Regions from separate parts of the Glutamicibacter sp. ZJUTW genome, predicted to be linked through region 2. Evidence: riboswitches for the same ligand, from Rfam matches in the RefSeq annotation. Region 2 holds a riboswitch; each other region holds the start of a gene.
What was found. A riboswitch is a leader RNA that binds a small molecule or an ion and turns the genes downstream of it on or off. The one in region 2 is predicted to bind S-adenosylmethionine.
Positions count from the first base shown of each region.

Region 1: another riboswitch for S-adenosylmethionine. It lies ahead of F0M17_RS01230 (O-acetylhomoserine aminocarboxypropyltransferase/cysteine synthase family protein); the one in region 2 lies ahead of F0M17_RS03595 (O-acetylhomoserine aminocarboxypropyltransferase/cysteine synthase family protein).
Region 3: another riboswitch for S-adenosylmethionine. It lies ahead of F0M17_RS04525 (bifunctional o-acetylhomoserine/o-acetylserine sulfhydrylase); the one in region 2 lies ahead of F0M17_RS03595 (O-acetylhomoserine aminocarboxypropyltransferase/cysteine synthase family protein).

Region 1 covers NZ_CP043624.1:249,306-251,561, reverse strand. The annotation lists gene F0M17_RS01235 (histidine phosphatase family protein) at 1-481, opposite strand, end outside; SAM riboswitch class I at 592-703, shown strand; gene F0M17_RS01230 (O-acetylhomoserine aminocarboxypropyltransferase/cysteine synthase family protein) at 802-2,175, shown strand; gene F0M17_RS01225 (CoA-binding protein) at 2,175-2,256, shown strand, end outside.
Region 2 covers NZ_CP043624.1:749,537-751,792, reverse strand. The annotation lists gene F0M17_RS03595 (O-acetylhomoserine aminocarboxypropyltransferase/cysteine synthase family protein) at 1-949, opposite strand, end outside; SAM riboswitch class I at 1,037-1,127, opposite strand; gene F0M17_RS03590 (LysR family transcriptional regulator) at 1,360-2,256, opposite strand, start outside.
Region 3 covers NZ_CP043624.1:960,222-962,477, forward strand. The annotation lists gene F0M17_RS04515 (CPBP family intramembrane glutamic endopeptidase) at 1-127, shown strand, start outside; gene F0M17_RS04520 (VOC family protein) at 225-869, opposite strand; SAM riboswitch class IV at 1,042-1,161, shown strand; gene F0M17_RS04525 (bifunctional o-acetylhomoserine/o-acetylserine sulfhydrylase) at 1,254-2,256, shown strand, end outside.

The DNA.
Region 1 (2,256 bases), 500 kb from region 2:
CGCCTTGGGCTTGTCTGGTTCCTGCCAAGGCGTCGCGAATGGTGCGCATGGTGGCCCCATGGCTCACAATCATGATCTTGCGTCCGGCATGCTTGCTGGCTAGGCCCAGCAGCGCTGGCACCGCGCGGATCAAGATGTGCGCACGCGGCTCAATCTGGTCTGCGGCGGCAGCCGATTCCTCGTCGCTGACCTCCGCCATGATCCGGCCCTCCAGCGGGCCGAAACCGCGTTCAATGAGTTCCGGAACTGCGTTGCCCGTTTCTGCCCCGATCTGCTGGGCAATCAGCACGGCAGTTTCCCGGGCACGCGCCAAAGGGGATGCCAGAATGAGCGAAAAGTCTTGGCCGATGAGCTTGCGCCCGACTTCGCGAGCTTGCTCGCGTCCGGTTTCGTTCAGCGGGATGTCGGTTTGCCCCTGCAGTCGGCCTGCAAGGTTCCAATCGGTCTGCCCGTGTCGAACCAGTGCCAGCGAAGTATCCATGACTCCAGCCTACCGGTGCCATAGATGTCGAAGAATCTCCGATCACAGGCCCGATACGCAACGTTACGACTCATAGTTGGGTCACGAACGGTCATGTTGCGAAGATTATTACACCATCCCGAGCGGCTGAGAGATCTGGTTCGATGACGCCGCAGCAACCTGCCACATCCGGTGGTTACGGTGCTACCGCCAGAAACGATGCAGCCGCTTACCCGTTGGAGAACGGCAGGAAGCGACATTGATTCCGGGATTCCTGCCTCGATCGCGGCCCGCCCTGCGGTGCACGCGAAACCCCAATCGACAAGGAGTCGTAAGCCACCATGGCAGATCACAAGTTTGGATTCCGCACCCGCGCCCTGCATGCCGGAGGCACCCCCGATGCCGAGCATGGCTCACGCGCAGTGCCCATCTACCAGACCACGTCGTTCGTGTTCAAGGACGCTGACGATGCGGCCAACCTCTTTGCCCTGCAGAAGTACGGCAACATCTACTCACGCATCGGCAACCCGACCGTGGCGGCCTTCGAAGAGCGCATGGCTTCGCTGGAAGGCGGCATCGGCGCGGTAGCCACCGGCTCGGGCATGGCCGCGGAATTCGTCACCTTCGCGGCGCTGACCCAAGCCGGCGACCACATTGTCGCCTCCTCGAAGCTCTACGGCGGCACCATCACCCAGCTGGATGTCTCGCTGCGCCGCTTCGGCGTGGACACCACCTTTATCGACTCCAACGATCCCGCGGACTTCGAAGCCGCAATCCAGGAGAACACCAAGGCCGTCTACACCGAGGTGGTGGCCAACCCGTCCGGCGACATCGCCGATCTGAAGGGCCTGGCCGAGGTGGCGCACCGCCACAACATCCCGCTGGTAGTGGACTCGACGCTCACTCCCCCATACATCCTTCGCCCCATCGAGCACGGCGCGGACATCGTGATCCACTCGGCCACCAAGTTCATCGGCGGGCACGGCACCACCCTGGGCGGCGTGGTCATCGAGTCGGGCAAGTTCAACTGGGGCAACGGCAAGTTCCCCACCATGACCGAGCCGGTAGCCAGCTACGGCAACGTCTCCTGGTGGGACAACTTCGGCGAATACGGCTTCTTGACCAAGCTGCGCAGCGAGCAGCTGCGCGACTTTGGTCCGTCGCTGCCGGCCCAGTCGGCATTCCAGCTGCTGCAGGGCCTGGAGACCCTGCCGCAGCGCATGGACAACCACCTGTCCAACGCCAAGCAGGTCGCCGCCTGGCTGGAATCCGATGAGCGCGTCACCTACGTGAACTACGCAGGCCTGGATTCCCACCCGCAGCACGAGCAGGCCAAGAAGCTGCTGCCCCTGGGCGTCGGCTCGGTCTTCAGCTTCGGCGTGAAGGGCGGACGCGAAGCCGGTGCCAAGTTCATCGAGGCGCTGCAACTGGCCAGCCACCTGGCCAACATCGGCGATGCCCGCACCCTGGTGCTGCACCCCGCCTCCACCACGCACCAGCAGCTGAGCGCCGAGCAGCTGGTCTCCGCTGGCGTGCCGGAAGACTTGATCCGCTTGTCCGTGGGCCTTGAAGACGTCGAGGACATCCTCTGGGATCTGGACCAGGCACTGGCCGCTTCGCAGGAGGCTGCCGCCGGTTCCGCCGCGCAGTTCGAAGCGCCAACTTATGACGGTTCCGCCTGCGCATTGCCAACCGCTTCGAAGGGAGCAAACTAATGACTGCCGTTGAAACCACCTGGGAAGGCCCGGGAGCCGCGCAGCGCCTGGAGATCCTGCGCGAGACGAAGACCATCGCCA
Region 2 (2,256 bases):
CGGGGTGGTGGATGGCGGCAATGCCGGGATACTCGGCCAGCGCGTCGATCAGCCTGGTGACGCTGCGCTGCACGTGGGCCGCGCGCACCGGCAGGGTCTCGATGCCTGCAAGGATGCCCTGGGCGCTGGCCGGTGCGAGGGTCGGGCCCAGATCGTGCAGGAACTTGGAACGAACCAGCATCGCGTAGGCCGCCGGCCCGTGGCGTTCGAGCAGCGAAGTGCCATTCAGCCGCTCGCGCGGGGCGGCGATTTGCGGCCAGCGAGAGGAATCGGAGAAGTCGAAGGTTCCCGAGTCCACAACTACCCCGCCAAGCACCGAGCCGTGCCCGGCCAGCCCCTTGGTGGCCGAGTGCACCACGATGTCCGCGCCGAGTTCCAGCGGGCGCACATTCAGCGGGGTGGCCAGGGTGTTGTCCACCACCACCGGGATGTTGCGCTCGTGCGCGATGGCCGCAATGGCCGGGATATCGGCCACGGTACACAGCGGGTTGGAGACGGACTCCAGGAAGAACGCGCGGGTGTCTTCCTCGATGGCCGCAGCCCAAGCCAAAGGATCGGCCTGGTCGACAAAGCTGACGCGGATCCCGAAGTCCGCGAAGGTGTCGGTGAACAGGTCCACGGTGCCGCCGTAGAGCGAAGAGGAAGCCACGATGTGCTTGGGTCCCTGGGTCAGCGCCAGCAAGGACAACGCCACCGCGGACTGGCCGGTGGCGGTGGCTACCGCCTGGGCCCCGCCTTCCAGCGCGGCCACGCGCTGCTCGAGGATCGAGACGGTGGGATTGCCGGTGCGCGAGTAGGTGAAGCCGGCCTGGCGCAGCGCGAACTTCTCGATCGCTTCGGCATGCGACTGGAATTGGTAGGCTGCGGAATTGTGCAGTGGCGGCAGCATCGGGCGGAAGTCTCCGCTCGGGCGGTATCCTGCGTGGACCGCGTCGGTTCCTTGGCTCATAGCTCCTCCTCGATTCTCTGCGAGGGAGTGCACCGATTAGGCATCGTGCAAAGGCACGAAGCACAGCGCGAAAGCGCGTTCGGAACTGCTCCATCGTTCCTGGCATTAGCACCTTTCGGTTTCCCGATGGTTGCTGCGACGTCAACGAGCCAGATCTCTTAGTCGCTCTTGATGGTTTGTTGTTCTTCCATGGTTGGCCATGGGCTGCGAGGGGTGCAAGCGCTATCGGGCGGCCGGCTTCATACAAGGCCGCCAAGCTTCATATGTCGTGCACTTGTCATGATGACGCGGTGGCTAGCGCCACTTTATGACGCACCGAAATGAGAAAAACCCCGAGACTTTCACGGTTTTTCCGGAAGTTTATGACGATGGAGCAGCACTCGATGACCGAGAGTTACGCTGTTGGCGGCTCAGCCGAGCACTTCCACCCCGAAGCTGGCCACCACTGCGCGGACTTCTTGCAGGTAGCGCTGAGCCTGGTCGGTGAGCGGGATCGCGGCGTGATCGATCCAGCCGATCTCGATGCGCTCGTCGATGTCCAGCGGGATGGCAACGATGGATGGATCCAGCTCGTCGCTGATGATGCCGGTGGAGATCGTGTACCCGCCCAGGCCGATCATCAGGTTGAAGATGGTCGCACGGTCCGAGACCTGGATTTCCCGCTGACTGGAGCGCGTGGAGAGCACTTCCTCGGCGAAGTAGAACGAGTTGTTCGCGCCCTGGTCGAAGGTCAGCCGGGGCAGGTCTTCGAGGTCTTCGAGGGTGACCTGGTCATGGGTGGCCAGCGGGTTGCTGCGCGATACGAAGATATGCGGGTCGGCGAGGAACAGCGGGTGGAACACCAGGCGGGATTCGCGCAGCAGCTTGTCGATGACTTTCCGGTTGAAGTCGTTGCGGTAGAGGATCCCGATATCGCTGCGCAGGGTTCGCACGTCCTCGATGATTTCCTCGGTGCGCGTCTCGCGGAGCGAAAACTGGTACTCCTCGGCCCCGCTGGCCTGGACCATCCGGACAAAGGCATCCACCGCAAAGGAGTAGTGCTGGGTTGAGACACCCAGCAGTCGTCTTGCCGCCGGCCGGCCGAGGTAGCGGTGCTCCAGCAGTTCCACTTGCTCTAGGACCTGGCGGGCGTAGCCGAGGAATTCGGCGCCGTCGCTGGTCAGGGCAATGCCCCTGGCCGAGCGCATCAGCAAGGTGCGCCCCACCCGGGATTCGAGCTCCTTCATCGCCGCGGACATGCTGGGCTGGGCGACGTAGAGCAGGTCGGCGGCAGCGGAGATGGACCCCTCGGCGGCGACCGCCACAAA
Region 3 (2,256 bases), 210 kb from region 2:
CGTCTTCGGCTGGGTGTACCAGAAGTACGGCCGGGTGATGCCGCTGGTCATCGCGCACTTCCTGCTCGATGCTATCGGCTTCGTCGGCTACGCGCTGATTGGGCCTGCCATCGGAATCGGCCAGTAGTGCCCGAAGGCCTGCGCCAGCGACTGAAACGCCATTAACGAAAAAGGTAGGTGGGGACGCCATTGTCCCCGCCTACCTGCGTTCGTTTCCGAGTTTCCTACAGCACCACGGTGCCGGACTCGGTTTCAAAGGTTACCGACATGATGCCCGGAGTGCCATTCGGCGCTTCATATTGCATGGTGACGGCGCCCAAATTGACGTTCTGCGGCTGGCCCAGCCAATCCAGCACCCGATCGCGTGAGCCGGCGATGGAGATCTGGCTGATCTCGCCGACAGGCTCCAGCGCCTTGGACGGATGCAACGGCTCGGAGCCTTCATCCCAGGAAATCAGGTACGGGACCTGCGGATCAGCGATCAGGCCCTTGATGCCGATTTGCTGCCAGGTAAGTTCGCGGCCATCCGGGAACTTGCGGTTCCCCGGCACGGACTTGCGGCCCAAGCGGTCTTCGGCACTGGATAGATCCTCCACGGAGACGCACCATCCCATCCATCCGCCGCCGAGCTCCGAGCGGGCGCGCACGGCCTGGCCGAAGGGAGCCTTGTCGCTGGCCGGGTGGTTCAGGACTTCAACCACTTCCAGGTACTGGCCATGCTTGAGCGGGAAGATGACATTGCGTGTTCCGAATCGTGGATGCACGCCGCCCTTGACGAATTCCAGTCCCAGGGACTCGGAGATTCTTTCAGCGGTTGGCAGCAGCCCGTCCGGGCCGCATGCATAACTTACGTGATCTAGCCTCATCATGTGCCCATCATGGCAACATGTGATGCGAGTCTCTACTTAGGCTCCCCTAAGTGCGCTGATGTTATCGAATACTCTGCGGAAAATCTGCGGAATTCGCGAAATATGACCGATTGAGTCCAATCCTGGTCCACTGCGTTGCAAAGATCTTCGGTTTTCGGGCAAACTGATAGCAGGTCATGAGTTCCAGTAACAAGCCCCGGCTTACTGGGCGGCAACCCTCCAACCGCGGTGGGGTGCCCCGGGTGAAGACCTGGCCCTTGAATGCACAAGGCATCAAGGACAAGCGCGGGTTACCCCCTGGAAGTCGTTTCGATACGGTGCTTCCTGTCGGTGTCTTTTCAGCGGCGTACCCCCATAGTCATGAAACGCTATTTGGAGGAAACCATGAGCAACAACTGGTCATTTGAAACCCGTCAGATCCATTCCGGCCAGACCCCGGATCCGACGACCGGAGCGCGAGCTCTCCCGATTTTCCAAACCACTTCCTTTGTCTTCCCGAGCGCCGAGAGTGCCGCTGCCCGTTTCGCGTTGCAGGAACTGGAACCGATCTACACCCGTATCGGCAACCCGACCACCGACGCCGTGGAAACCCGCATCGCTGATCTGGAAGGCGGCGTTGGCGCGCTGCTGCTGTCCTCGGGACAGGCCGCCACCACCTTCGCCATCCTGAACCTGGCCGAAGCCGGCGACCATCTGGTAGCCAGCCCGAGCCTGTACGGCGGAACCCAGAACCTGCTCAAGCACACGCTCAAGCGCTTGGGCATCGAAGTCAGCTTCGTCTCCGACCCGGACAACCTGGACGAATGGCGTGCCGCGGTGCGCCCGAACACCAAGGCCTTCTTCGGCGAAAGCATCTCCAATCCTCGGCAGGACGTGCTGGATATCGAGGGCATCTCGGAGATCGCCCACGAAGCCGGCGTGCCGCTGCTGGTGGACAACACCCTGGCCACGCCATACCTGATCCGCCCCATCGAGTGGGGCGCCGATATCGTGATCCATTCGGCCACCAAGTTCCTTGGCGGCCACGGCAATGCCATCGCCGGGGTCATCGTGGACTCGGGCAACTTCGACTTCGCCAAGGACGCCGAACGCTTCCCGGGATTCAACACCCCGGACGAGTCCTACAACGGCCTGGTCTTCGCCCGCGACCTGGGCGTCAACGGCATCCTCGGCGCGAATCTGGCCTACATCCTCAAGGCACGCGTGCAGCTGCTGCGCGATCTGGGTTCATCAGTGGCGCCGTTCAATGCGTTCTTGATCGCCCAAGGCCTGGAAACCCTGTCGCTGCGCATTGAGCGCCACGGCCAGAACGCAGTGGAAGTTGCCAACTGGCTCGAAGCCCGCGAGGAAGTGCAGAAGGTCGCCTACGCCGGCCTGCAGTCCTCTC